Regions from separate parts of the Metasolibacillus sp. FSL H7-0170 genome, predicted to be linked through region 1. Evidence: riboswitches for the same ligand, from Rfam matches in the RefSeq annotation. Region 1 holds a riboswitch; each other region holds the start of a gene.

Region 1 (7,590 bases):
GCGTGACTTTCTAAGAAACGCCCTTGCTCCTTTAGCTCGCGTGCCTTATCACTTACGCCGTAACCAGCCGTGACAACCATTAATGCGATATAGTCCATTTCACCACTATCAACTGTTTTCAAGAAATCAGCTAAACATAAATATGGCTCTACTTGCTGGCGCGGAAAAGTGAAGCGCTCAATTTCAGTTTTCGCATCCTCTGGACTATAAATAACTACATCATCTCCATCTGCTTGAGCAGGGAAAAACTGATACATCCCCGATGGCTGGAAAGTATCACTTTGTAAATAGCCTGTTACAAGCTCATGTAACTCAACTGCACGGCTATCACCTTCAGCTAAAAATTTGTCGACATTGCCCTTTAAGCCAAGATGATGTCCTATCAATGTACGCAAATTTACGTAAGGCTGTAGATGTGCGACAGAATAATTACGCTTAATGCGACGCGTCAAGTCCTTTGGTACAAATACGGACGCATCCTCCACCGTGCGTACAAACTTCTTCGGTAGCTCTGGCTTTGGCTTAGCAGCGCGCTTTTCATCTGCCTCCATACGCTTATCACGCGCATCGCGAATTTCCTCTAAAAGCCCTTTGCGCTCCTCTTTATTCATTAATCGATTGGCAAAGTCTAAGCCCTGCATTGCATCCTTTGAATAAATAACAGGTCCGTCATATTCTGCGGCAATTTTCGTTTCAGTAAAGCGACGTGATAATGCAGCACCACCTACTAAAATTGGTATATCAATGCCAGCTCCTTTGAAGTCCTGTGCAGTTAATACCATTTGCTGAGCAGATTTTACAAGTAAGCCTGATAAACCAACAAAATCTGGCTGCTCTTTGCGAATTGCTTCAATTAATTCAGATGGTGTCACTTTAATCCCTAGGTCAACTACTTTATAGCCATTATTGCTTAAAATAATATCAACGAGGTTTTTCCCGATATCATGCACATCACCTTTTACCGTTGCTAAAACTAATTTCCCTTTGCTTGCAGATTCATCGTTCTTTTCCATGAATTGCTCTAAATGGGCAACCGCAGCCTTCATCACCCCTGCTGATTGCAGTACCTCTGCTACAATTAATTGGTTATCATTAAAGAGGCGACCTACTTCTGCCATGCCGTCCATTAAAGGTCCATTAATAATATCTAATGGTGTTTCGAAAATTTCCATTGCGGCATCTAAATCAGCAATTAAGCCTTCCTTCGTACCCTCTAAAATATAATAAGCTAAGCGACCTTCCACTGTTTTTGGAATATCTGCCTCTGTTTTTTCCTTTTTCTTATCGCGATAAAAATCAGTAAAGACCGCAAGTGTTTCATCATTCGTATTGAAAATTAAATCATTCGCTAGCTTAATTTCATTTTCAGGAATTGATGCATATCGCTCCAGTTTTTCAGTGTTAACAATTGCATAATCAAGACCAGCCTGCGTACAGTGATATAAATAAACTGCATTTAATACTTCACGTCCAACAGGAGGTAAACCAAAGGAAACATTACTTACCCCTAGCACTGTTAAGACGCCTGGTAATTTTTCTTTAATCAGACGAATACCCTCAATCGTTTCCTCAGCGGCTCCGATATACTGCTCGTCTCCTGTACCAACAGGGAACATTAATGGATCAAAAATAATATCCTCTGGTGAAAGGCCCCACTTTTCAGTTAACAGCTTATAAGAGCGCACCGCCACTTCCAATTTACGCTCACGTGTTACAGCCATTCCTCGCTCATCAATAGTACCGACTACGAGGGAAGCCCCATATTTTTTCACAAGCGGCATTACTGCATCAAAGCGTTCTTCTCCATCCTCTAAGTTAATGGAGTTGATAATCGCTTTCCCTTGCGAAAACTTCAGCGCTTCCTCCATTACCTTCTCATCTGTCGAGTCAATTACAAGAGGCACTTTTATTTTCTTCACTACCTCTTGCATAAAGTCACGCATATCCGCTACCTCATCACGGTCAGGGTTGGCCAAGCAAATATCAATTACATGCGCCCCGCTTTTTACTTGTGCACGTGCAATTTCTGCGGCCTCCTCAAATTTCCCATCAATGATTAAATTTTTAAATTTACGTGAACCAATAACGTTTGTACGCTCGCCGATAAATAATGGACGCATTGACTCGTCGTATTGCAATGGCTCAATGCCTGACACAGCATGTCCTCCAATAGATTGCTGAGGCTGACGTGGTGGGTGACCATCTACCGCCTCGCGAATTGCTGCGATATGTGCAGGTGTCGTACCACAGCAACCACCGACAATATTTAACCAGCCCTTCTCCGCAAAGCCTTGCAGCTTTTTCGATAATGATTCAGGTGTTTCATGATAGCAGCCATTTTCATCAGGCAAGCCTGCATTCGGATAACAGCTTACATAGCTTGTGCTTAACTCTGATAATGAGCGAATATGGTCTGTCATAAACTCTGGCCCTGTTGCGCAATTCAGACCAACTGATAATGGCTTCACATGCTCAATTGAAATATAAAAAGCTTCAATTGATTGTCCTGCAAGCGTTGTACCCATCGGCTCAATTGTTCCAGAAATCATAATCGGGAGCTCTTTTTGAAGTTCCTTAAACGCGCGATTTATACCGATTGTTGCGGCCTTTACGTTGAGCATATCTTGGCTCGTTTCTAATAAAATTAAATCTGCTCCTGCTTCGATAAGTGCATGTGCCTGTACATAAAAATTTTCTTCTAGCTCATCGAAGGTAATACCACCTGTAACCGATAATGTTTTCGTCGTTGGGCCGATTGCACCTGCTACGAAGCGTGGCCACTCAGGTGTAGAAAGTTTTTCTGCTTCCTCTTTGGCAATTTCCACAGCACGTTTATTAATTTCAGTTGCCTTATGCCCTAAATCATATTCATTTAATACGAGGGGCGTACCACCAAATGTATTCGTACTAATGATATCTGCCCCTGCTTCTAAATAAGCACGGTGTATTTTGTGCAAAACATCCGGACGTGTTAGAACAAGATTTTCGTTACAGCCATCTAACTCCTCGCCCCCAAAATCATCATATGTTAAATTTTCATTTTGCAGCATTGTGCCCATTGCACCATCAATTATTAAAATGCGCTTTGCTAATTGTTCCTCAATCGGATGATTAAACATTTGTTTTAACTCCTTTTTGTGCATCTACTTGTTTCACATAATCCATTAATTGTAGTGTCATATCATAGCGTAAAAACGGTGTAATTAAGTAAATACCGTTGAAGTATTCACAGGCTGTATCAAGTAATTCCTGCGCAATCGCCACACCTTCAGCGGTTGCTCTCGCCTTATCATCACCGCAAGCTTCCATACGCGCTAGCGCTTCATCAGATAATTTAATACCTGGTACCTCATGATGTAAAAACTCCGCACTCTTAAAGCTCGTTAATGGCATAATACCAATATAAATTGGCGCTTCTAAATGCTTTGTCGCCTCGTATATTTCAATAATTTTTTCCTTCGTGTAAACAGGCTGTGAAATAAAGTAATCCGCCCCATGCTCGATTTTTTTCTCTAAACGGCTTACCGCACGGTCCAACACCCGCACATTCGGATTAAAAGCTGCCGCGACAGAAAAATTAGCCTGTTTACGCAATGGCTTCCCTGAGAAAGAAATTCCTTCGTTTAACTGTTTAATCAACGAAATTAGCTCCATTGATGATACGTCATAAACGCTTGTTGCCCCGGGGAAATCCCCAACTTTTGTCGGGTCACCTGTCACCGCTAAAATATCGTGCAAGCCAAGTGCATCTAAGCCCATCAAATGCGATTGTAGCCCGATTAAATTGCGGTCACGACATGTCAAATGGGGCAAAGCACGAACCCCGTGCTGCAATTTTAAAATAGAGGCCATCGCAATATTGCTAATACGCGGTGAAGCAAGGGAATTATCGGCCATCATCACTACATCTGCCCCAGCTTCATAGAGCTCCTTTGCCCCCTTAACAAAACCATCAATTTCTAAATGACGTGGCGTATCCAATTCAACAATAACCGAACGTTCGCGCTTTACTTTTATATGTAAAGGCTCCTCGACAGGCGGCTCTGGCACACGCACAAACTCTATACTAACAGGTTTTATTTCTTTTTCAGTCAAAGGTGTGACACCTGCTAAACGCTTCTTCACTGCCTCCACATGCTTTGGCGTCGTACCACAGCAACCACCAATTAATCGAACACCTTGACCAACTAACTCTACAGCCGCACGTGCAAAATAATCTGCCTCCGACTCATACACAACGCGCCCATCCTCTACATCTAGTAGAGAAGCATTTGGATAAGCAGAAAGAAAGGCGTGCTCTGGCAATTGCACTGTTTCCATCGCTTGAATGGAGTGATACGGTCCTAAGCGACAGTTCATACCGACAACATCTGCTCCAAGTGCATCAAGCTGTGTCAACGCATCATTCAAACGCATTCCGTTTTGTAGGATACCCGGCTCATGCATCGATAATTGGGCAATAAGCACTTTATCAGTTAATTGGCGTAGCATATTAACAGTCGCTGCTAATTCCTCAAAGTCATAGTACGTTTCAAGCAGCAATCCATCTACCCCACCTGCTAACAAACTTTGCGCTTGCTCTTGAACCGCCACTAAAATCTCCTCTAATGTCGCGTCACTTTTTCGAATACCGCGCACACCACCAATCGTACCAAGCACAAATTGCTCACCTGCACCAACAGCCGCCTTCGCTAGCTTCACGGCTGCCTCATTAAATTCCTGCACTCGGTCCTCATAGCCATAACGCGCTAATTTAATAGCGTTTGCCCCGTACGTATTCGTTTGAATAACATCTGCTCCAGCAGCAATATATTCACTATGAATCTTTTCTACAATTTCAGGTCTTGTAATATTCATTTCCTCATGACAATAATCCAATCCATATGAATAAAGCAGCGTACCAATTGCACCGTCCGCCGTTAATACTCTAGTTTGTAATGCTTCACGTAGCCCCATTTTATATCCTCACTTTCCTAATTTCACCTTGATTCTAGATTTTCATCTACTCAAGGCTATAGTTTTGTATATTTGCAAAAATCAAAAAAGCCTTCTCTAAATGTATATTTAAAGAAGGCTCTACTTGTTCACGTCGTTCCTTCTCATCTGTCGGTATAACACCTGCTGGATTTAGCACCTGACATCATTGTTGGTTGCTGAAGCTTCATTGGGCCAGTCCCTCTGCTTCTCTCGATAAGAAATTTTGAATATTTATTAAATTCTTATTGTTCATTATAGAGTAGTGTATCGCATTTGAGAAGTGTTTTTTACGAAACATACGAAATATCCTACTATATCGCTATCTATTCTTGCTTATTCTAGCAATTACCTTCGCTGCTGTATGGCGTCCGTTTTGAATACATGCGCCGATACCTACACCATAATAAGAGCAGCCTGCAAGCAGCATGTTTGGGTAATGTTCTGCCATTTCCTTCTCTACCGCTTTTAGGGCATCTCGATGTGCAAGGTCATAGCGTGGCATTTTATCAATCCATTTTGTAATATTTACTACGCTCGGCTTGTCATCAATATTTAAGCTCAGCTTAATATCCTGTAGGGCAATTTCCGTTAGTTGCTCATCTGACATAGTTGCAAGCTCCTCATAGCGGGGATTGCTATCTTTATAAAATAAACGTACTAGTAAATTGCCGTTCTCTGATGTATGTGCCCATTTACGACTCGTCCAAGTAGAGGCATTACATTGCAAGTCGCTATTATGCGAAACAATAAAGCCCGTTCCATCCGCAGGTAAAACAGAGTCTGACACATTAAATCCAGCATAGAGTGTAAGAGCAGAGCCATTTGTAAATTGTTTTAAATGATATGTCAACTGCTCATTTGTTAACAATTGCCTCACTGTTTCATTCGGTACTGCTAAAACAGCTATATCCGCAGCAATCATTTGTCCAGTATCTAGCATAATTTTATAATGCCCGTCATGCCTCGCAACCGATGTCACTGCTACCCCTTTCATAAACTCCACCTGTGGTAAGCTTTCTTCTATGCGATAAATAAAAGCTGACATCCCCCGTTGGAACGAAATAAACTTTTTATCTGCTGCTTTTTCAAATTGTTCGCGATGCGCTTTAAAGCCAGCCATAATACTACCGTAATTATTTTTATAATCTACTAAATAAGGCAAGGTCGAGGCAATTGACAATTCATATAAATTACCTGAATAAACCCCTGCTAAGACGGGCGCAATTTGCTTTTTAACGATGCCTTCACCTAAAAAATATTCCAAAAACTCACCAATAGAGCTATCCTTTGTAAAACGGTCATTTGCAATCTCCGCATCCTGTAAAACGCGCTGTTTTTCATCATCTGTCAATAATGTACTAGCCATTAAAGACTCCTCGCTCATCGGAATACCAAATGTAGAGCCCGCTGGAATAGCATGTAACTCATTATTTGTATGAATATATGAGATTCCTGTCGCATTATAAACAAGCTCATCCTCAAACTGCACTTCACGTACTAAATCAAGCACTCCCGGATGGCGTGCCACAATTGAATCCGCACCTGTTTCCATAATGAACTCATCGATTTGCTGAGAGCGAATTTTTCCACCTAATTCCTGATTTCCTTCTATAAGAACAAGCCTTGCATCGATATTTTGCTCCTGTACCTGTCGTGCCAAGTAATGCATTGTAGAAAGCCCTGTAATACCGCCACCAATAACTACAATCGTTTTCATTGTTGTCTCTCCTTGCTAAACGTCAATTTCTCTTATTTTTAGTATAGCTGTTTTTACGTTAAATTTCAGATTCGTTCTGTGACAAAAATGATAAGTTTAGCCGAAAAGCTATAATTCACCCGACTAGCCAATATTTGCGCCCGTAAACTATAAAAATTCACAAGATTCGTTGCTGATTTTGCCTGCAAATATGCTTGATTTGCCCATAAATTTTCCCAATGTAGCTAAGCAAAAAAGCCGATTCGTCACACAAATTGTGGAACAAATCGACCTTTTAACAATAATTAACTTTTATACAAGCTCTTTCGCAACTGTTGCTAGCGAATCGACGGAGTGTGAGACCTCATTAAATGCAGCTCCTAAATCATCGATGACTTGTCCAATAGTATGGACTTCTCGTCCTACTAGACTATTTTTTTGCTGTTGCTCTTCCATTGCTACTAAAATTTGTGTAAATCTCTGCGCAGTTTCTGACAGACTTTGCTCGCCTAAAGCAACTGCGGATTGAATGCGCTGCATAGATGACAAAAGCTTTTCCGTCTGAATATTAGAGCTTTGTAAAAGAGTCGCAACATTCTTAGTAGATAGCTTCGTTTGCTCCGACAAATTTCGCACTTCGCCTGCTACAACGCTAAAGCCTTTTCCCGCCTCACCTGCACGTGCAGCCTCTATTGCAGCGTTTAAAGAAAGCAAATTAGTTTGATCTGCTATGCTAGTTACAATCGCTATGATGCCTTCCATTTCCCTAGAAATCGTGACTAACTCATGAATATCTAGCGCAATTTCATCGACGGATTGAATAATTTTCTCCATTTGCTGCAGTGACCGGTTAATTTGATCATTCCCATCATTAGCACAACTCGTTGCATTACTAGATATTTGCAATGCTTGCTCAG
Region 2 (7,590 bases), 980 kb from region 1:
TTTTCAGGACTATTTAAGTGGTTTAATGGTAAAACGACACCGGGTTATTTCATAATGAGCGCTACAGATTCAAGTGATAATCCAAAATTTATGGCTCATGAAATGGCATATATTCCATCAGCTTACTTTAATAAAAATTTAGAGCGTCATATTCGTCTACAATACCCAACACTTATTTTCTATGGCGATGTGCAGCTAGAAATTGATGATGAGGGTGTACCATACTATATTCGCACATATGGTGATTTTATTTCTGCGCGTAATGGCTTTGATGTAAAAGGTATTGTTAAGGTCGATGCGAAAACGGGGCAGTCTGAAAAAATTGCCTTAGCAGATGTACCTGAATTTATTGATGGTGCGATTTCCCCAGAGGCTGTTAGCTTACAAAACAGCTATTACGGTAATTATGTGCATGGTTTTTGGAATAGCGTATTCGGTAAAAAAGATGTGAAAATTCCATCGGATGAAGGAACAGAGGCAAATGTGAGTCCAGTCTTTATGGAGGATGGCGAAATGTATTACTTCACTGATTTTTCCAGCCCGAAAGAGGGTGTTGACTCGATGCTTGGTTACTCTTTGACACATGCGCGTACAGGCAAGGCTACTTATTATACAGGTAATTTGGAAGAATCATATATGGATTCTCAAGGTGCGCTTGAAATTATCGAGAAAAAGTTTATTGAAAAAGAGTGGGAAGGCGAGATGCCGATTTTGTATAACTTCTACGGTGAAGCAAGCTGGCTATCCGCAGTTTTAGATTCAAATGGCTTCCTGCAAAATTACTTTATCGTATCTGCTGCTAATCCAGAAATTTCAGCATATGCTTTCACACCAAATGAGGCATTAAAGCTTTATAAAGCGGCGCTTAGTCGTGGTGGTAGTACAGTAGATGGTTCTTCTAGCGCTGAGGAAGCACAGCTTACAGCAAAGGTGCTACGTGTCTATAAAGAGCGCGTTGGTGACTTTACAATCGTTTCATTACTAACAGATACAGGGCAAAATTTCATAGTCAGCTCTGAAGCAGTACCACTTGCTATTTATTTAGAGCAGGGGGACGAAGTGACAATGACATACTATGCTACAGGCGAACAATTCCAGCCAATTAAGCAACTAACAATTAGGGGCGTTCAAAAATGCCGTGCAGTAGCCGGCATTTTGAACGCCTTCGTTTGTGCATAGAATAGATAGAGGAGTTGTCCGAAAAGTCTATTTTGTTTGTATTGAAATCAATGTTTTCATCGCTTCCCTTTTAGTGAAGAATAACGCTGCTAAAGCCAATATTCATCCCATTTTTAAAAGAGGTGTTCTCTGTTTATATATATAAACATTTTGCGAAATATCATCGCTACTGTCCAAAACATTGAATTTAATGGTGTTCCTTCTAAGTGAAAGAGTAGAGACGGAAAGCTTTTAATGTCTTGCGGAAATTAAATGGGCCTATGCAACTTTGCTTACTAAAAGACGTTTTAATTTTTAAGGAGGCGAGCGAGTTTGGAGAAAAAGGAGATTATTAGCTGGATTAAAACAATCGTGTTTGCAGTAGTATTAGCTGCTGGGATTCGTATTTTTTTATTTACACCTGTGAATGTAGAAGGTGCTTCAATGATGCCTACATTTGAAAATGAGGAAAAAGTGATTGTCAATATTATTGGACCAACCTTATCTGATTATAAGCGTTTTGATGTTATCGTTTTTGAAGCACCAACGGGTGAAAATTTTATTAAGCGTATTATTGGTTTACCCGGGGACCGTATAGAATATCGGGATGATGAGCTATTTATTAATGACGAAAAATTCGAAGAGCCTTACTTAAAGAGCAATAGGGAAGCATTAGTAGACAGCGGAAATTTAACAGGGAACTTTACTTTGGTGGACGCTTTAGGAGTGGAAGTTGTACCTGAGGGTCAATATTTTGTGCTTGGAGATAATCGCCGTAGAAGCTTGGATAGTCGAGATATAACGGTTGGCTTTGTCGCACAGGAGAAAATATTAGGTACAGTGCCAGCTGTTGTTTGGCCACTATCAAACGCGCGTATGGTTAAGGAGTAAAAAAGGGCGAGGCGTGCAAAATGCCAGCAACTGCACGGTATTTTGCACGCTTTCGTTGGTGTTACTTCAAAAAATTCACTTGGGTACAATGCAAGAGAATTTTTTGAAAATAGTAGAAACACTAGGTTCATGGGGTTTTCTTCTGAATGAAAGTGCATAACCGAAACTCAAACTGAAAGAAGGAGCTGCCTTTTAGGGCAGCCCTAAATATCTAGCGTCACATGACTGTGAAATGCTGACTAAAGAGAGAGGACTTTTGTTTTTAATCGCTGCATTCAATATTTGGTTCAATTAGCCCTGGTGCTCCGCAATATATGCCAGCATTGTTTCGTAACGTGCAGCGAGTTGCTCTGCTCTGAAGAGCTGTAGCTTGTCAAAGGCATGTTGTTGCTGCTGAACGATTTGGCGTTCTTGAGTAAATGCAATGGTAGGCTCATGCTGGAAAATATATCGTAAATGGAAGAGCTGAAGCATTGCGACCTCAGGGTTTTCTAAATTATAAGCAAATTTAATATTCCATACAGATGTATAAGAAATATATTTATTTACATAAGCAGTAGCATATTGATATTTTTCTTCATCAATATTTGATTGTATTTTTTTATGAATATCAGCAAGTATTAAATTGATTTCAGCTATTGCATAATAAAAGCGTCGCATTGATTTTAATTGTTGTCGCTCTAACGATTTCGCAACATGTCTATTCATTTGCATAGGCAAACACCTCTGAATACTTTCATGTATTGTAGGTCCATTTTATCATGATTTAGGACATGTTTCTTGCAACAAGTAACCGCAGGAGCATTTTTTTATACCGACAGCAAGATGAAGAGTACAAAAAACTTCCACTTCTACAGTAAAATCGCAAAAGACTAAATGCAAGAGCATGGGTCACTGTTATTTCCATGTAAACCCTTGCTGTGCAAGGAATTCTTTGATGTATGGACGCTTTTGCTCGATTAAATAATCTGCCATTTGTTTTGTCCATGTAGCTGTTTTTTGATTTGAAGAACGACTTGCATAATAACCTTCCATCGTTGCATCATATTCTTCTAATAATGCATCATACTTAGCCTCGTCATAGGCATTTTCATGAAGTACTGCAGGGACAGGCAAGCGTGGTTTTGTTTCATTGCGCTTTGTCGGAGTACCAATCGTCAGTGCAAATAACGGAAATACACTTTTAGGTAAGTTGAAAAGTTCGCTAATTTCAGCAGGGTTATTACGTGCTCCGCCAATATAGCAAATGCCGTAGCCCTTCGCCTCTGCCGCAACAACAAAATTTTGTGCAAATAAAGATACATCGACTACACCAACAAGTAAATTTTCTGCAGAATCTGTAACGATATCTACACCGTGTTTTTGACCCGCGGCTTGAAGACGCTTAAAGTCAACACAAAATAAGAATGATGCACCCGCTGTTTGAAATTGAAATTCATTTTTTGATAATTCGCCGAGCTTTTGCTTTTTATTTTCATCCGTAACCCAAATAACGCTATATGCTTGCACAAAATGTGAACTTGCTGCCATTTGTGCTGTTTCGATTAAATCCATTACCGTTTCGCGCGGAATTTGTTCCCCTGTATATTTACGCACGGATGCGTGATTGCGTAAAAGTTCTCTAGTATCCATTTTCATCCTCCTAATGACCTGTATTCGTATATTATTTTATACTACTTATATTAAATAACCAATCAAGTTGACTAAATGCTATTATTTTAGCGATTTGTATGAATTAATTAAAAAACAATTACGCCTTGGCTAACTCTCATTTAGATTTTTTTCGAGCTAACTGATGTGAATTAATCTAAATATTCGCGACCTGCGCTACGTTTGGTAGGCCTTCATTCAAAATTTGTGACATCTATTGAAAAAAATTAAAAAATAATAGTTGACTTCTTGGTTTACAATGCTTTATACTCAAACACAACGATGGAACATGAATCAAATACTCTTATCAAGAGTGGCGGAGGGACTAGGCCCTATGATGCCCGGCAACCGGTAAGCGACGAGCTTACAAAGGTGCTAATTCCTACAGATTCGGATTGGAATCTGAAAGATAAGGGGAGGAAAACTTGCTCATTTGCGAACCCTCTTCTTAGGAAGAGGGTTTTTTGTTTTTCTACCCTCCTCAAAAATCCATTAGCCATCGAATACATTTTAGGAGGAACATCATGTCAACACTACGACCAGAAACATTGTTATTACATGGTGGGCAAAAACCCGATCCAGTAACAGGGGCAATTGCCGTACCAATTTATCGTACAACTGCTTATGCATTTAACGATACTGCTCATGCGCAGCGATTATTTGCATTAGAGGAAGCGGGAAATATTTATTCTCGTATTATGAACCCGACTGTTGGGGCATTTGAAGAGCGTGTTGCTTTATTGGAAAAAGGAACAGCAGCAGTAGCACTTTCTTCAGGAATGGCAGCTATCTCATTTTCTATTTTAAACATTGCTGGTGCAGGAGACCATATCGTATCAGCAGGCTCTTTGTACGGCGGTACTTATAATTTATTTGCTACAACTTTGCCACGTTACGGTATTACGACAACATTTGTAGACGAGAGTGACCCGGAAAACTTCCGAGCGGCAATTAACGAAAATACAAAAGCAATTTTTGCAGAAACAATCGGTAATCCAAGCTTAAATGTGCTAGATATTGAAGCGGTTGCTAAAATCGCACATGAGCATGGTATCCCACTAATCCTTGATAATACATTCCCATCACCATATGGCTCTAATCCAATCGAATTCGGGGCGGATGTTGTCATTCATTCGGCAACAAAATGGATTGGTGGGCATGGCACAACAATCGGTGGTATTGTTGTCGATGCAGGGAAATTTGACTGGACACAGGGGAAATTCCCAGGCTTCACAGAGCCTGATACAACATATCACGGCATCCGCTATGGAGTTGATACGGCAACTGCGGCATTCGCTACAAAATTGCGCGTGCAATTGCTGCGAGATTTCGGGCCAACATTAAGTGCAGATTCAGCATTTAACTTTTTACAAGGGTTAGAAACGCTTCATTTGCGTGTAGTAAGACATAATGAAAATGCCGCAAAAGTAGCGGCTCATTTACGTAACCACCCATTCGTGGAATATGTAAACTATAACGGCTTTGAAGATACTGTATCGCATTCATTGGCGAAAAAGTATTTGAAAAATGGTTTTGGCTCTATCATCACTTTCGGTATTAAAGGTGGTAGAGAGGCTGGGCGAACTGTTATTGATAGTGTTAAACTCTTCTCGCATGTAGCAAATGTGGGCGATGCACGCTCGCTTATTATTCACCCAGCATCTACAACACATCAACAATTATCAGCAGAAGAACTTAAAATCGCTGGTGTATCAGAAGAGCTCATTCGCTTATCAATCGGCTTAGAAGCAGTGGAAGATATAGTGGCAGATTTGGACCAAGCGTTAGCATTAGCAGCAAAAAATGCTTAACCTATAGACAAACGCTTGAATACTCATTTGTATAAAGTATCTATATGGTTTTGTTAGATTGTTGCTAAAAATAGGCTGTAGACTGCATCATTTCGCAGTCGCAGCCCCCTACTAAAATATAAAAACTTAATACCTAGTATTTTTATAAGAATTATTGACTTCTTGATTTTTCTCAATTATAATAAAACCAATCTACTTGCAGGGAATTGAAATTCTTTCAATCTCCAACGGATGTTACAGGATGTTGCGATTTTAAGTAAACTTCCACCAAAAATATTGGAGAAATCTGGGTGGTAGTAAACCGAAGCGTAATTGATAAAATAGGATAAATCAAAGGAGTGTTGAATATGGGACGTACATATAGTGCACAAAACATAGCATCTTATATTGTGTATGAATTAAATGAGACATACACCTTCATCAATTCACAAGCAATTCAATTATTATTAGCAAATGTTGAAATGATGTGGATGAAAGTGTTTGGGCATAGTGCGTTTTCAGAATCAACATATGATTTATTAAATGGGTACATTGTAAAGGAAGTATATGATGCGTATATCGAGCATGGAAATGACCACATTAAATTGCCAGCGAAAGAATGGTTTTTACGCTATGGGGAGTTTCAGCTTGTTCACCGCACATATGCAGTGCCTGCATTTACAGCATTAGAGGAAAAGATTATGCAATCCATTTTGGAAAACTATCGCCGTCAACAATTAACAGAAGTTAGTTGAAATCTTCCTTATTATAATAGAAGAAATTCCCCCATTTCTTTTATTGATATATAACCTACGGGGCTGTCTTGAAAGTCATTTCTTTCTTGGCAGCCCCATTTCTATATTATTTGAATGTTTGGTGACCTCTCTAAAAAAACAAATGTCTGTTTAGGGTAGAATTTTCTTGTAATATCATAAGTATTGAGCTAGAATCACTATATATAACGAGAACGATATAACAAATAAGTCGTGGTTTTTTGCAGAAAATATATAAAATACACAATTTGATTTTGTAAAAAGCCTAAGATTCACTTGATTAGTTGTGAAAGGAAATTTGGAGGCGAAGGTATAGTGTCAAAAGTGAAGGCAGCCATTCTCGGTTTTGGAACCGTGGGGCAAGGAATTTATCATATACTAAAGGAAAGGCAGCAGGAGCTCCAACAGAAATTAGGGGTGGAGCTCGAGGTTGTAAAAATATTAGTTACTGATGCGAGTAAAGAACGTGTAGCTAACACAATGCATTTGATGACGGAAAGTATAGAGGACGTATTGGCAGAGCCTGGATTACAAGTTGTTTTCGAAGCGATTGTAAATGAGGAGCCAGCGTTTTCCTATTTAAAGCGCGCAGTCGAGCATAGATGCCACGTTATTACGGCGAATAAGGTGATGTTTGCAAAGCGTGGGCAGGAGCTTGAGCAACTTGCTAAGGAGCATGGTGTATATGTAGGGTATGAAGCCTCTGTAGCTGGTGGCGTACCTGTTATTAAGACATTAAAAAATGTGCTGTTAGTAAATGATGCCGAACGAATTCAAGGTATTTTAAATGGAACAACGAACTATATTTTAACGAAAATGCGTATAGAAAATGTATCCTTTGAGGAAGCTTTAAAGGAGGCGCAGCGACTTGGCTATGCAGAAGCCGATCCATACAATGATGTGTCGGGGCAGGATGCCTTCAAAAAGTTAATGATTTTATCTAGCTTGGCATTTGGTGAACAGCCTAATTGGTCGGAGGTAGAAGTAATCGGTGTTGATGCAATTTCCCAAGCAGATGTGCAGGAGGCACAGGCGAAAGGGCTACGTTATCGTCATGTTGCGGAAATAGAACGCTTTGCAGACGGAAAAATCGTTGGTAAAGTAATACCGTTATTAGTGAACAAAGAGCATCCGTTATACGCTATTGATGATGTTAATAACGCTGTGGCTGTTGATACAAATTATATTGGGACAATTACACTTGTTGGACCTGGAGCGGGAATGTATCCAACTGCAAGTGTGATGGTAGAGGATTATGCAGAAATAATGACAAAAAGTGTAAGTCAAGTTATCCCGATTTAAGTAAGGGGCGGTGTTGTCTACAAAGG
Region 3 (7,590 bases), 740 kb from region 1:
AATATACTCAATCGGGTAAGCTACGCGCGTATTTTCTGTTAACGAACCATCGTCATAGTTGCAAATACGTGTATTTTCATCTACAATAACGTTTTCTAATACAGAGCCGAAGCGAATCGCATTATAAATTTCAGGTTCTTTTTCTTTTGAAAGGTTAATTGTTTTTGCATAGCAACCACCTTCAATATTGAAAACGCCATTGTCTGACCAGCCGTGTTCGTCATCACCGATTAATTTACGGTCGCTATCTGCTGATAAAGTCGTTTTACCTGTACCAGATAAGCCGAAGAATAAAGCGACATCGCCCGCTTCACCAACGTTTGCTGAGCAGTGCATTGATAAAATATCTTGCTCTGGTAATAAATAATTCATAATGCTGAAAATAGATTTTTTCATTTCACCAGCGTATTCTGTACCACCGATTAAAATCACTTTCTTTTCTAATGAAACAATAATGAATGTTTCTGAATTTGTTCCATCAACAGTTGGATCTGCTTTAAAGTTTGGTGCAGAAACAATTGTAAAGTCTGTTGTATGTGTAGCAAGCTCCTCGGCAGTTGGGCGGATAAATAATTGATGGCAGAATAAATTATGCCATGCATATTCATTAATAACTTTAATACCGATTTGTGAATCTTTATCTGCACCAGCAAAACCATTAAATACGAAAAGCTCGTCGCGTTCTTTTAAATAATTAACTACCTTTACATATAGTTTTTCAAACACTTCAGAAGAAATTGGACGGTTTACTTTTCCCCAGTCAATTTTATCTTTCGTGCTTTCTTCTTCTACTGTATATTTATCTTTAGGAGAACGACCAGTATATTTGCCTGTTTCAGCACGTAATGCACCGTCAACAGTTAGAATTGCTTCTCCACGAGATGTTGCTTTTTCTACTAACTGTGGAACAGAAAGTTGAACATGAATATTTGTACCGTTTAATAAATCTTTCAGTTCGTTTGCAATTTCTACTGAATTCATCGCTTAAAACCATCCTTTTATTTATAATATTCCCAAGTTTGGTGGGAATTCATTTCTTTTAACTACAAAAAGTATAACACATTAAATGAAATAGTCTATACTAATTCGAGAGAAATTTATGAAATTTTTAGTCGGTAAATCGGAAAAAATGAATGGATGTGTATAGTATTTGACAGCGCAAAAAAAATTATGTATTATATGAAATTGAACGGATACTCTTATCCCGAGCTGGTGGAGGGTCAGGCCCCATGAAGCCCGGCAACCTGCATGACTTTTCACATCATGCGTTGGTGCCAACCTGATGCAAGGAGCTTTCTCCTTGAACGATAAGAGTGAAAGGGAACGAAAATACAATCCTTTCTCTCATGCTTATGAGTGAAAGGTTTTTTTATTGCCTAAAAAAGTTCATCATTGAAAAACCTAGTTGACAAACTAGCTGTCTAGCACTGCGCTTGAAACGATTCGCAACGCTCACTATTATATAGATAAATGCTTAAACAGCAAGACAGCCTTAAACTTAAGACGATGATAAAACTTTTCTTTATGACTATACCTTTCAAAAACCTTGTGTTAAGAGGCGGTAATGGTTTGAGTTGATTCCATATTCATGGGCAGCCATTATGAAAACGATTGATGCACAAAAGTGTAGTGAATCATTAACTGTCTGTAAAAGCCGAAGTGGCGAAGTTTGATAAAGAATGGATGAAATACTCTTCTATTATATTAAAGCATCGCTTAAAAGCTTGACATGGGTAAGGAGTACCGTATCATATTCGCAGGAACTATAGGAGGAAACAAAATGACAAATCGTAGACTATTTACATCTGAAAGTGTTACTGAAGGACATCCAGATAAAATTTGCGACCAAATCTCAGATGCAATTTTGGACGCCATTTTAGCTGAAGATCCAAATGCTCGTGTAGCATGTGAAACAACGGTAACGACAGGACTAGTACTAGTGGCAGGAGAAATTACGACTTCTACTTATGTAGATATTAAAGGAATTGTACGTGACACTGTAGCAGAGATTGGCTATACGCGTGGTAAATATGGCTTCGATGCTGAAAACTTAGCAGTGCTTGTAGCAATTGGCGAACAATCACCTGATATTGCACAAGGCGTAGACCAAGCTCTTGAGGCACGTGAAGGCTCAATGTCAGACGAGGCGATTGAAGCAATTGGTGCAGGTGACCAAGGATTAATGTTTGGGTATGCATGTAACGAAACACCAGAGCTAATGCCGCTACCAATTAGCTTGGCGCATAAGCTAGCGCGCCGTTTAACAGAAGTGCGAAAATCAGGTGAACTAAAATATTTACGTCCAGATGGAAAAACACAAGTAACGGTTGAGTACGATGAAAATAATGTACCAGTACGTGTAGATACAATTGTTATTTCAACACAGCATGATGAAGAAGTAACATTGGATCAAATTCAAGCAGATTTAAAGCGTGTTGTAATTGCACCAGTTGTACCAGCTGAGCTATTAGATGAAGCAACAAAATATTTTATTAATCCGACAGGTCGCTTTGTTATCGGTGGACCAAAGGGCGATGCCGGTTTAACAGGTCGCAAAATCATTGTGGATACTTACGGAGGCTATGCGCGACATGGTGGTGGGGCATTCTCAGGTAAGGATGCGACAAAAGTAGACCGCTCTGCGGCTTACGCAGCGCGTTATGTGGCAAAAAATATCGTTGCTGCTGGTTTAGCAGACCGTGCAGAAGTACAGCTTGCTTATGCAATCGGTGTGGCACAGCCTGTATCAATTGCTGTAGATACATTTGGTACGGGAACAGTGCCATCTTCTCAAATTGTAGAATGGGTCCGTGAGCTCTTTGATTTACGCCCAGCAGGTATTATTAAAATGTTAGATTTACGCCGACCAATCTTTAAACAAACTGCAGCTTATGGACATTTCGGTCGTACAGATTTGAATGTACCTTGGGAGCAAACAGATAAAGCAGACGTATTAAAGGAAAAAGCAGCATTATTAGTGAAATAATAGTGAAGGGGTTGTCCGAAAGCAGGCAGACGTGCTGCTTTCAGACAGCTCTTTTTTTATATAGATTCAGAGCGGAAGTGTAGTGACAAATCTTATTTATAGCGATAGCAAGGTGCCAGATGCAAATGAAGTGAGTGCTCCTGTGGTGTTGACAATAAATAGTCAACATCCTCGTCGCAAGGGAGGGTGTGCTCTTGCGGTGTTGACAATAAATAGTCAACATCCTCGTCGCAAGGGAGGGGGTGCTCTTGCGGTGTTGACAATAAATAGTCAACATCCTCGTCGCAAGGGAGGGGGTGCTCCTGCGGTAGTAACAATAAATTGTTACTATCCTCGTCGCAAACAAATATGTAAAGTCCCTTTACATATTTGTTTGCAATGATTTATAATATTGGCCTTTTTCTACATATTCACGAATAATGCGATCCATGTCTTCACGATCCTCTGCATTTACTTCGCGTACGACCTTTGCGGGACGCCCCATTGCGAGCATATTTGGTGGTATTTTTTTACCTGGGGGAACGAGACTGCCCGCACCAATAAACGCACCTTCTCCAATTTCAGCTCCATCAAGAATGATTGAGCCCATGCCGATTAGTGCTCGTTTGCGAATGGTACAGCCATGCAATGTCACCTGATGACCAACCGTTACTTCATCTTCAATAATTACAGGGTTATTTGGACTTTGGTGTATGCAGCTCAAATCTTGTATACTAACTCGTTTGCCAATAATTGTTGCTGCTACATCACCACGAATAACTGTATTAAACCATATTGTCGATTCCTCTCCAATTGTAACGTCGCCTGTTATCGTAGCGAAATCTGCAATAAATGCAGAGGAATCAATTTTGGGTAGTATTCCTTTATATGGGTAAATCATAATAAAAACGCTTCCTTTCTTTATACACACTATGCAACCATCGTATCAAAAGTAGAGAAAAATAGAAAATAAAATTTAAACAATGCTTAAAAAACCGATTATAATAGAAGAATCTATTGTAGCAATCGTAATAAAAGATATAATGAATCTTCAGTGTTAATATAGGATAAATGTATATAATGAGCGACAGTAGGATAACAATAAATTTAAGTTTTAGAATGTAGGAGGGATTGCAATGTGGAAATGGGAGGCTGATGGGCAGCCAAAGGCAGTTGTGGCAATTGTCCATAGTGCATATGAGCATCATCGCTGGTATGCTTGGCTCATTGAAAAGCTGCGTAGTGCAGGATTTCACGTTGTAATGGGAGATTTGCCAGGCCATGGAGAACAGGCACAGAATAGAGGCTACCATGATGAGGATTTTTTTAAATATGAGGACTATGTAAAACAGTTGGTAGAAATAGGGTTATCTGAAAACTTACCTGTATTTGTTATAGGGAATGGTTTAGGTGCAACAGTATTAATGAATGTTTTACAAAAAAAGAAATTAGAATGTGCAGGCGCCATATTTGTGTCGCCTTGGCTACAGCTCAAGCTACAGCCTGGTAAAATGTCAAATGCATTAACAAGTATTAGTGCGTTGACTTCTAGTGTCAAGCTTCAGCATGATATTACGATGCAACGGATGTCTCGAAATTATGAGGTATATGAGGAGCTAAAGGATGATGTTCCTCATAATACAACTGTTACAGTAAAGTGGTATAAAGATTTGCAACAGCTACTGAAGCGTTTAAAAAATGTAGAAGTGAAATTTCCGAATTTACCTATTTTAATGATGACGGGAGAAAGGGATTCAATTACCGATATACAAGTATCAAAAAATTGGTTATTACAACAACCATTAACGCATTTTCAATATAAAGAATGGTCGGATTGTCAGCACAGTTTATATTTTGAAATGGAAAGAGAAGAAGTATATTTATACACAAAAGATTTTATGAATAATGTGTTGCGCTCGTTAGGCTATATAATTTAACGATGTAAAAATACTAGAATAAAATATTTATTTGATAATAAATTTTGCGGGTTGTGTCATGTGAAAATACTTTACATACAATGTTGACTTTATTTGAAAAATAGGCATTGGAAACGCTTTATTAAAATATTTAATAGATGAAAATTGAGTATGCTAGATGTATTTCTAGTATACTTTTTTTAGCTTAAAGGCTTATGGAATCTAACTTTTCAGAATTTTGGGACACGAAATATTTAGAATCTTTTAAAAAATGTATTGCATAAAAAATGTATATGTAATATAGTAAATTTCAAAATAATACATTGTTTCAAAGGGGGATTTTGATGGAGTCAGTTGTAGGTTTTTTAAATGATGTTTTGTGGGGACCATGGTTTATTTATGCTATTTTGCTAGTTGGACTATTTTTCTCGATTATTACTCGTTTTTTACAAGTACGCCTTATTAAAGACATGTTTGTGTTGATGTTCAAAGGGGAGAAATCTGATAAGGGTATTTCATCATTCCAAGCGATGTCTATTGCTTTATCAGGACGCGTAGGTACAGGTAATATCGCAGGTACAGCAACTGCGATTGGTATGGGGGGACCTGGTGCTGTATTTTGGATGTGGGCTATTGCCTTTATTGGTGCCGCAACAGCTTATGTTGAATCTACTTTGGCGCAAATTTATAAAGAAGAAAAAGAAACAGAATACCGCGGTGGTCCTGCCTACTATATTGAAAAAGGTACAGGACAAAAATGGTTTGGTGTATTATTTGCAGTTATAGCAGTAATTGCAATGTTATTTTTAATGCCTGGTGTGCAATCTAATGCGATTTCAGGTGCGGTAGAAAATGCCTTTGGTTTAGCACCTTGGATTACTGGTGTTATTATTATCGTTTTATTAGGCACAATTATTATTGGTGGGGTTAAATCAATTGCGAATGCGGCACAAGTTATCGTTCCATTTATGGCTGCCGCTTATATGATTATGGCATTTATCATTATTGTGATGAATTTTTCAGAAATACCAACAGTTATCGGTTTAATTTTCTCAAGTGCATTTGGTGCTCAAGAAATTTTTGGCGGAATCGTAGGTTCGGCTATTGCTTGGGGAGTTAAACGTGGTATTTACTCAAATGAGGCTGGTCAAGGTACAGGTGCTCACCCTGCAGCAGCAGCAGAAGTATCTCATCCTGCTAAGCAAGGGATTGTACAGGCAGCATCTGTTTATATTGATACATTATTAGTTTGTTCAGCAACAGCGTTTATGATTTTATTTACAGGTATGTACAATGTCCATGATGAAAAAGGGGATAAAATCGTTGTTCAGCATGAATCAGCAGAATATGAAATTTACCCGACGATTTACACGGGTGAGTTTGGTCAAAATAATTATACAGGTGACGCTCAAATTTCATACGCACAATCAATTAAAGAAGGTGCTACTTATACACAACATGCTGTAGAAAGCGCTATTCCAGGCTTTGGTGCACCATTCGTAGCGATTGCATTATTCTTCTTCGCCTTTACAACAATAATGGCTTATTATTACATTGCTGAGACAAACGTTGCTTATTTATTCTCTGGAACAGCGGAGAAAATTGGTATATGGATTGCTAAATTCGCCATTTTAATTGCAGCCTTTTTAGGTACAGTACGTACTTCAGATTTAGCATGGGCTATGGGGGATGTTGGATTAGGATTAATGGTTTGGGTAAACGTCATTGCCATTTTAATCGTTATGAAACCAGCAATTGTTGCATTAAAAGATTATGATAGACAGAAAAAAGAAGGAAAAGACCCACAATTTGACCCTACTAAGCTGGGTATTAAAAATGCAGATTTCTGGGTTGAACGTAACAAAGGAAAATCATAAGGGAATAATGAAAGCTACCAAAAGTGTATGATTTGCTTTTGGTAGCTTTTTGTTTTAACTATGCTGAACCGCTTGTGTCGCAGGGGATTTTCTTAAAGAAATTGCTGCGCAGCCTAAAGCTGCGATAGCAAAAATGGCACCAAATATAGATAAGTAAATGGCAGATGAAGTGAAAGCAAATACGATGCCACCAACTGCTGAACCAATTGAAATGCCTATTTGTAATGCTGCGGTATTCAAACTTTGCTGAATATCGGATGTTTTCGGTGCTATTTGGATTAAATAATTTTGCAATGGCGGTGTCAATGCCCAGCTTAGTGCCCCCCAAAATACTGTGATAATTAAAAATAACGGTAATGCAATGATTGTAAATGGAATAAGAAGTAGCACAACAGTGAATGAGGCTACGACAAATAATATCGTTTTTTTCGTGCCTAGCTTATCATTTAGCCAGCCACCTAGCGCATTACCGCTAACAGAAGAAACGCCGAATAATAAATAGCAAGCGCTAATCCATGAGGCACTTAAATCAAAAGCTTCTACTAAAAAGGCTGTTAAATAGGCGTATAGCATATAATGCCCTGCTAGCATAAATAATGTCGTAAATTGTGCACTTAACACTTTGACATCTGCTAATGATTTTAGCTGTGTTTTTAATGGAATAATTTCGGCGACAGGCATTTTTTCTAGGAAAATGCTATTTAAGACGATCGATAAAACTGACAATACAGCAATACCTAAAAATACGGCACGCCAGCCGAATGCTTCTGTAATAAAGATGCCAAGTGGAACCCCAATTACGAGGGCTGAGCTCACTCCGATAAAAATATAG
Region 4 (7,590 bases), 1.4 Mb from region 1:
GCCTCTACAAGTGGCTTCATATAACGATAGAAAAATGTTAATAACAGTACTTGAATATGTGCACCATCTGTATCAGCATCCGTCATAATAACAACTTTATCATATGCTGCATCCTCTACAGAGAAGTCAGCACCAACACCTGCACCAATCGCATGAATAATCGTAGCGATTTCCTCATTTTTCATAATGTCCTGAAGCTTCGCCTTTTCTGTATTAATCACTTTCCCTCTAAGTGGTAAAATGGCTTGGAAGGAGCGATCGCGTCCTTGCTTTGCTGAGCCACCTGCCGAGTCACCTTCGACTAAATAAAGCTCATTTCTCGCCGCGTTGCGTGACTGTGCAGGCGTTAATTTACCTGATAAAAGCGTGCTGCCCTTTTTGCTTTTTTTGCCGTTTCTTGCATCTTCACGCGCTTTTCTTGCTGCCTCTCGCACCTGCTGCGCACGAATCGCTTTACGCACGAGCGATGCTGACAATTCAGCATTTTCTTCTAGTACATAAAGAAGCTGCTCTGATACAACAGCATCCACTGCAGAGCGCGCTTCACTTGTACCAAGCTTGCCTTTCGTTTGCCCTTCGAATTGCAACAAGTGCTCGGGAATACGAACGGAAACAATTGCTGTCAAGCCTTCTCGAACATCTGCACCATCTAGGTTTTTATCCTTTTCCTTTAATAAACCGATTTTTCGTGCATAATCATTAAAAACTCTTGTCATTGCTGCCTTTGCCCCAGTTTCGTGCGTCCCACCATCACGTGTACGCACATTATTAACGAAGGATAAGACTGTTTCCGAATAACCATCATTAAATTGCAGAGCAAACTCAACCTCAATCTCTTGCTGCATGCCCTCCACATATTTAACAGGATGCAAAACATCTTTTTCTTCGTTTAGGTAAGCAACAAATGCTTCTATACCGTTTTCATAATGAAATACTTCGTGCTGTCCTTCTGGGCGTTCATCGATTAATTCAATTTTCAAATTTTTTAATAAAAAGGCGGATTCACGTAAACGCTCAGCTAACGTATCGTAATTAAATTTCGTCACAGAAAAAATCGTTGCATCTGGTAAGAAATGAACGAGTGTCCCTGTTTCTTTTGATTTTCCGATAATCTCAAGGGATGTGACTGGCTTGCCACCATTTTCAAAGCGTTGACGATACACTTGCCCATCTCGATGAATCGTCACCTCTAAAAAGCTGCTTAACGCATTCACAACAGATGAACCTACGCCATGTAAGCCACCGCTTGTTTTATAGCCACCTTGTCCAAATTTTCCACCGGCATGTAAAACAGTGAAAATAATTTCCGATGTTGGTTTCCCCATTTTATGCATACCTGTTGGCATACCTCGCCCAAAGTCACGCACGCTAATACTGTTATCTTCATGTATTCTCACGATAATGTGTGCACCAAAGCCTGCGAGCGCTTCGTCCACCGCATTATCCACTATTTCATAAACTAAGTGATGAAGCCCACGTCCGTCTGTTGAACCGATATACATACCTGGTCGTTTACGAACTGCATCTAAGCCCTCTAACACTTGAATCGCATCATCATTATATGCGATTGGTTGTTCCTTCACCAAACAAATACCCCCTAAAACAAACATACGTTCTTTTCTTTTATCGTACAAAGAATAAGTTTAGCTGTCAAGGCGCTAAACCTCTACACAGATAGTCATTGTACCATTTAAGCAAGCTATTTTTCAATGAATGCTTTATTTCAGAGCCCATATCTTCAGGATAATCTCAGCTTTTATATTAAATATTTGCTAAGAAAATCTGTACCTGTCTCTTTGCTTTCGTTACAAATAAGGCTTGCTTCTCCGGCGGTTACAATAAAGTGAAACTTCATTCAGTGGACGCTCTTTCCTACTGAAAGTTAGTTGAACCATTCGGGCTTTTACGGGCAGTTGGTCTCCCACTTATCCTTTGCCCAATTTTACTAAAGTCTTGAAGTAGGAGGCTTACTGACCGTTAATACGGGATAAATGGTCACTATCCTCATTTCAATAGGTATGTCTCAAAAACGTTTTTGACACGCCTATTCTTGCAAAAACAAAAAAAATCGTCAATCTACTATTCAATTGCTAGGCAATCAGTGTATAATCATTATTACAACATATTAGTACCAACTATCAATTTTGAAAGGAGCACATGTATGTCAACTGCCATTATATTGATTTGTGCTTATTTAATTGGCTCCATCCCTTCGGCATTATGGATTGGTAAGCTTTTTTATAATACAGATATTAGAAAGCAAGGAAGCGGAAATTTAGGTGCAACGAATACTTTTCGTGTTCTCGGTAAAAAAGCAGGCTTAATCGTGACAATTATTGATGTTTTAAAGGGCACAGCTGCTGTTCTATTACCTTTATTGCCATTTTTCCAAGACGTGCAAATTCACATATTAATTTTAGGTGTTGCCGCTGTACTAGGTCATATCTTCCCTATTTTTGCGCGTTTCCGTGGTGGCAAAGCCGTAGCAACTTCTGCAGGTGTTGTGCTAGGATATGCATGGCCATTATTTTTACTACTTTTTGTCGTATTTTTCATTACGCTAAAGCTTACAAAAATGGTCAGCCTCACATCTATGATTGTTGCACTCATCGCCCTTATTTATAGCATAGTTTACTTAGTATTAACAGGTGATTTTGCCTTATTTATTTTAATTGCCATTTTATTTACGTTTATCGTTTATCGTCACAGAGAAAATATTAAACGGATTAAGGCAGGTACAGAGCCGAAAGTGAAATGGATTTAAACTACAATAGAGTTGTCTGAAAGCGGAATAACGTGTTGCTTTCAGACAATTTTTGTTTTTAAAACGAACGAGTAAAATATTGTGCTAAAGATGCCTTAGTCCACCTCTCATGCATGTAATTAATCTTCGCTTGCAATGACTCTCAAAGCAATTTACTGTTACTACCCTGTGAAATCCGCTAAAATATAAGTATAAATGTATGTCGGAGGCTATTGTCATGAAAATAGTATTAACAGATGCAGCGATTAATTGGTTTCAAAAAGAAATGGAAGTACAACAAGGAGATTATGTACGATTTTATGCAAGATACGGTGGTTCTTCCCCTTTTCATGAAGGCTTTTCACTCGGTATGAACCGCGAATTCCCTCATGAAATTGGCGTAGACACAGTTGTTGAAGGTGTTCATTATTATATCGAACGCAATGATGAATGGTTTTTCAATGAGCATGATTTATATGTAAGTGTGGATGAACAGCTCGATGAATTAGCTTATGAGTATAAAAAAGCCTAAATCAAGATAAATAGCGATGGAATTCGTCTGAAAATTCATTTTGAGACGGCTCCATCGCTTTAATATAAATGCTAAATTAAATTACGTCCTCTAGCATTCAACTAGCTTGTTAAATATGATATTCGATTTCTTCCTCAACAAAATCCCATTTATATGGTGTTTCTTGGTATACGTAATAGTTCAGCCAATTGTAGAACAATAAATGTGAATGTGCACGCCACGTGTTTTTCGGCGCTTTAGTAGGATCATCATTTGGAAAGTAATTAATCGGTACTTCTACATTATCTCCCTTTGCCACATCTCGCTCATACTCATCTGCAAGCGTTGTCGCGTCATATTCTAAATGACCTGTAATCATAATTTGCTTGTTGTCTTTAGACTGTACAATGAAGACACCAGCATCATCAGAATAGCTAAGTAAGCGTAAATCTGGATGCGCGCGAACTTCCTCTATCGATACCGATGTATGTCTTGAATGTGGTGCTACGTATTCGTCACTAAAGCCACGCACTAAATCGACAGTTAAATCTGTAATGACGTGCGAATAGACACCAGAGCATTTTTTCGGTAACTCGAATTTTCCAATGCCATAATGATGGTAGAGGGCAGCCTGAGCGCCCCAACATATATTCATAATCGATGTGACGTTTAATTTTGCCCATTCCATAATATCCGTTATTTCTTTCCAATAAATAACGTCCTCAAACTCCATTCGTTCAATTGGTGCGCCTGTAATTATCATCCCATCAAATCGGCGGTGTTTGATTTCGTTAAATGTCGTATAAAACGATTGTAAATGCGATTTTGAAACATTTTTTGACTCATATGTCGCTGTATTTAAAAATGTCACATTCACTTGTAATGGTGTATTTCCTAACAAACGTAATAATTGCAACTCCGTTTTCTCTTTTTCTGGCATTAGGTTACAAACTAAAATATTTAACGGACGGATTTGCTGTGTTCTCGCACGGTCCTCCTCCATTACGAAAATTTTCTCTTGTCTTAATAGCTCGCCTGCTGGCAATTGCTTCGGAATATTAATTGGCACTTCGCTTCCCCCATTTCTTGAATTAACAAATCAATTATCTTTTGAAGCATGGTTGAATCAGCTAGAGAAGGTAATGCAAAAACCCTCTCATTCCAGTAAAGAGAATGAGAGGGTTTTCGTAATCAAATCCGTTCACTCTTATCTCTCGGGGACAATCCCCGCTGGAATTAGCACCTTTCTAATAAATATTAGAGGTTGCTGAAGCGTCAACGGGCCATGTCCCTCGGCTTCTCTTGATAAGATTTATTAATTTTCATATATTGTAGCATGTGTGTTGCGGTTTGACAATAGGGTTTAAAAAAGCTCCTTCAACAATGTAAATGACTTTGTCCGAGCCTCTTCATCATAAATAGAAGCAGTTACCATTAATTCATCTATTTTTGTGTCTGCAACGAATTTTTCTAATTGTGCTTTGACTGATTGCTGGTCACCAACGAACATATATTGACGTTGCTGCATAATTGCCTGCTTTTCAAATGGTGTCCATATTTCATCCATATTGTCTACAGGTGGCTGAAGTAAATCATGTGTGCGACGAATAATGCTTAAGAAAAGCTGATAGTAAGTTGTTGCCAATTTTTGAGCTTCTTCATCGGTATCGGCAATCATCACATTGACACAAGCGAGCATTTTCGGCTTCTGTAAATGCTCAGAAGGCTGGAATTGTGTACGATAAATATCAATTGCCTGCATTAAATAGTCAGGGGCAAAATGACTTGCAAAGGCATATGGCATACCACGGCGAGCAGCTAGTTCTGCACTAAATAAACTTGAGCCTAACACCCACATTGGCACATTTGCACCAAATCCAGGATAAGCCTTAATGTAATCTGATTCCTGTGCTTTTGCTAAAAAGCGCTCTAGCTCCTCAATATTATCTTCAAAGTCCTCAGCATCACGGCGACGTAGTGCCCTTGCTGTAAAATGGTCTGTACCGGGTGCACGACCTAAGCCTAAATCGATTCGACCTGGGAACATTGCATCAAGTGTTCCAAATTGCTCGGCAATAATTAATGGTGCATGGTTAGGTAGCATAATTCCACCGGAACCGATTCGAATTTCCTTTGTTGCACTAGCCAAATAACTCATGACAACAGAAGTGGCTGAGCTTGCGATGGAACGGCTATTATGATGCTCAGCCACCCAAAAACGTTTATAGCCTAACTGCTCGGCTAAAATAGCTAAACGACGAGAGCGTTCAAATGCTTGGGTTGTAGTTTGACCTTCACTCACAGACACTAAATCTAACACAGAGATCGGTATATTTTTCAACATGATTATCACCTCACTAGTTACTATAACGAAAGTGGAAAAAAGATGCTTGCAATATGCTTTCCATTTAATTTCTTTCAATTATCATGACGAAACTTCGTAAAAGCACGCAAAATACGCTCTTTTTGCTTCGTTACATTAATAGCACCAGATGTAGCTTATGCTCTAAAGGGCATCTAATAAGCCGATGGTATAGATTGGGCGAAATGTCCCACCCTCTAGTATTGAGCTTGTATTTGTCATGCTTGCTCCCGCTCCTTTATCACCAGCTCTAAATGTGCATCCCAAGCGTTGGTCAATGTATTAAAGACACGTATATCAAAACTATCTTTGCTTGTATTATGTAATACAAATTGCAAGCATGGTACATCATGGATTTGTAGCTCTTCGACGCTATTTATTGAGGTAATAAATGTTGGCTCTGCGTGGTCATTTGTCGCGCCATTTTGCAATGCGTCCACAATTTGTTGCTCATTCCACGTCACGGATAGTTGCTCTATATATTGTAGCTCGTCAGGAAATTCATCGAATTCCTCTAGTTCACCTTGTAAAAAGCTTGCGTGCAAAGGACTATAAAATAATTCCTGCTCCATTTCCTCAAGCTGCTCCTCAAAAATACCTGCAGCCAGCTGTGCCTCCCCTTTTTCAGTTAATTGAATCGCTTCCTCCATTGTTAGCAGTCCTGTTTTCTTCATTTTTTGCAGTAAATCCTCAATAAATAATGATTCGACAAGCAGGACATCTGCCACCGTTTCGGCATCTTGAAAACGCCCTGTTTGAAAGGCACGCAACATCATTTTCATTAAAATATCCATCGGTATGCGACGAATTGGTGTGTATTTCGTTAAGAGCGTATGAATCGGTATTGAAAAATGCTTCGTGCTAACAATTTCCGCTGAACTAGGAAGCGGCAGTTGCTGTTTTATTTGTCTTTCAAGCTGTTGTAATTCCATAATTCACTCCTATGTGCGGTAGCCGTCCTGTGCTTTCACTACATCCAGCACATGCTGATACATACGGCGCGTTTCCTGTTTTTTCGGACGCTGCGTAAACATTTCCGTGCTACCAACCATAATTAATAATTCACGAGCACGTGATAGTGCGACATTTAAGCGGCGATAATCCTGTGCAAAGCCAATGCTACCATGCCCGTCATTGTTTCGCACCATGCTGACAATAATGACATCCATCTCCATTCCTTGAAACTTATCGACCGAGCCTGTGCGAATATGCAAATGTGGGAATTGATATTGTGTCATATCATTAATACGCTTCACTTGCTCCGCATAAAAGCTAATAACACCAACTGATTTTTGCGCATCCTGTGCTATCAAGCCCTGTTCCTTTGCTTGCGCTGTTGCATCATTTAGCGATATAAGGAGCTCCTTCACCTTATCTAATTCAGCCCGATTAAATAAGCTAGCCCCCTCTTTCATCCGTTCTTCAAAACAGCTTGTTGTATGAGGGATATCGAGCCATAATAAATGATGCTGACGATTGAATAATGGCGTTTCCAAAAGATGATCGCGTGCTGCGTCAGAATCAATTAAACCGCATTGCAAGGTATCTTGCTCGTTTTGATAAAACGGCACAATCGTTTCCATAATATTGGTATGCATTCGATATTGGATTGCTAGCATTGTTTTATTCGACTGGGGCAGATTTTTGTATAAGCGCTCAAACAATGATTCCTCAAGTAGCTTTTCAAGCTCCCGCTTTTCCTCAAATGTGTCGCTATTTTTGATTACCTGCTCTAGCGTCTCTTCAAATGTTTCATCCCCAATTAGTGGTGGAAGCTGATGATGGTCACCAACTAAAATAATTTTCTTGCCTTTTAACATCGGTAGCAGTAGCTCTGGCGGTGTAGCCTTCGATACTTCATCAATAATCACAACATCAAATATTGGATAATTATCCATAAACTCTTTATTCGCAGAGGCCACACAGGTTGTCCCAATGACGTTTGCATGCTTAACATAGAGCTTACGAATTTCC

The links. Region 1 has a riboswitch for S-adenosylmethionine ahead of MHH70_RS14380 (bifunctional homocysteine S-methyltransferase/methylenetetrahydrofolate reductase). Riboswitches for the same ligand answer to the same signal wherever they lie in the genome.
Region 2: it holds a riboswitch for S-adenosylmethionine, as region 1 does, so the genes downstream of both, MHH70_RS09620 (O-acetylhomoserine aminocarboxypropyltransferase/cysteine synthase family protein) here and MHH70_RS14380 (bifunctional homocysteine S-methyltransferase/methylenetetrahydrofolate reductase) in region 1, are expected to answer to the same signal.
Region 3: it holds a riboswitch for S-adenosylmethionine, as region 1 does, so the genes downstream of both, metK (methionine adenosyltransferase) here and MHH70_RS14380 (bifunctional homocysteine S-methyltransferase/methylenetetrahydrofolate reductase) in region 1, are expected to answer to the same signal.
Region 4: it holds a riboswitch for S-adenosylmethionine, as region 1 does, so the genes downstream of both, metA (homoserine O-succinyltransferase) here and MHH70_RS14380 (bifunctional homocysteine S-methyltransferase/methylenetetrahydrofolate reductase) in region 1, are expected to answer to the same signal.

What each region holds. Positions count from the first base shown of each region.
Region 1 covers NZ_CP151964.1:3,057,467-3,065,056, reverse strand. Annotated here, with positions in the region: gene metH (methionine synthase) at 1-3,119, opposite strand, end outside; gene MHH70_RS14380 (bifunctional homocysteine S-methyltransferase/methylenetetrahydrofolate reductase) at 3,112-4,956, opposite strand; SAM riboswitch class I at 5,097-5,197, opposite strand; gene hemG (protoporphyrinogen oxidase) at 5,297-6,694, opposite strand; gene MHH70_RS14370 (globin-coupled sensor protein) at 6,986-7,590, opposite strand, start outside.
Region 2 covers NZ_CP151964.1:2,078,932-2,086,521, reverse strand. Annotated here, with positions in the region: gene MHH70_RS09640 (hypothetical protein) at 1-1,179, shown strand, start outside; gene lepB (signal peptidase I) at 1,492-2,049, shown strand; gene MHH70_RS09630 (hypothetical protein) at 2,341-2,763, opposite strand; gene nfsA (oxygen-insensitive NADPH nitroreductase) at 2,947-3,681, opposite strand; SAM riboswitch class I at 4,001-4,115, shown strand; gene MHH70_RS09620 (O-acetylhomoserine aminocarboxypropyltransferase/cysteine synthase family protein) at 4,224-5,510, shown strand; gene MHH70_RS09615 (hypothetical protein) at 5,858-6,244, shown strand; gene MHH70_RS09610 (homoserine dehydrogenase) at 6,578-7,564, shown strand.
Region 3 covers NZ_CP151964.1:3,799,491-3,807,080, forward strand. Annotated here, with positions in the region: gene pckA (phosphoenolpyruvate carboxykinase (ATP)) at 1-981, opposite strand, end outside; SAM riboswitch class I at 1,197-1,314, shown strand; gene metK (methionine adenosyltransferase) at 1,781-2,986, shown strand; gene MHH70_RS17905 (gamma carbonic anhydrase family protein) at 3,348-3,866, opposite strand; gene MHH70_RS17910 (alpha/beta hydrolase) at 4,102-4,902, shown strand; gene MHH70_RS17915 (alanine/glycine:cation symporter family protein) at 5,226-6,758, shown strand; gene MHH70_RS17920 (MFS transporter) at 6,813-7,590, opposite strand, start outside.
Region 4 covers NZ_CP151964.1:557,312-564,901, forward strand. Annotated here, with positions in the region: gene parE (DNA topoisomerase IV subunit B) at 1-1,610, opposite strand, end outside; gene plsY (glycerol-3-phosphate 1-O-acyltransferase PlsY) at 2,162-2,764, shown strand; gene MHH70_RS02575 (hypothetical protein) at 2,982-3,275, shown strand; gene metA (homoserine O-succinyltransferase) at 3,385-4,323, opposite strand; SAM riboswitch class I at 4,459-4,566, opposite strand; gene MHH70_RS02585 (LLM class flavin-dependent oxidoreductase) at 4,618-5,598, opposite strand; gene MHH70_RS02590 (nucleoside-diphosphate sugar epimerase) at 5,835-6,548, opposite strand; gene MHH70_RS02595 (AAA domain-containing protein) at 6,558-7,590, opposite strand, start outside.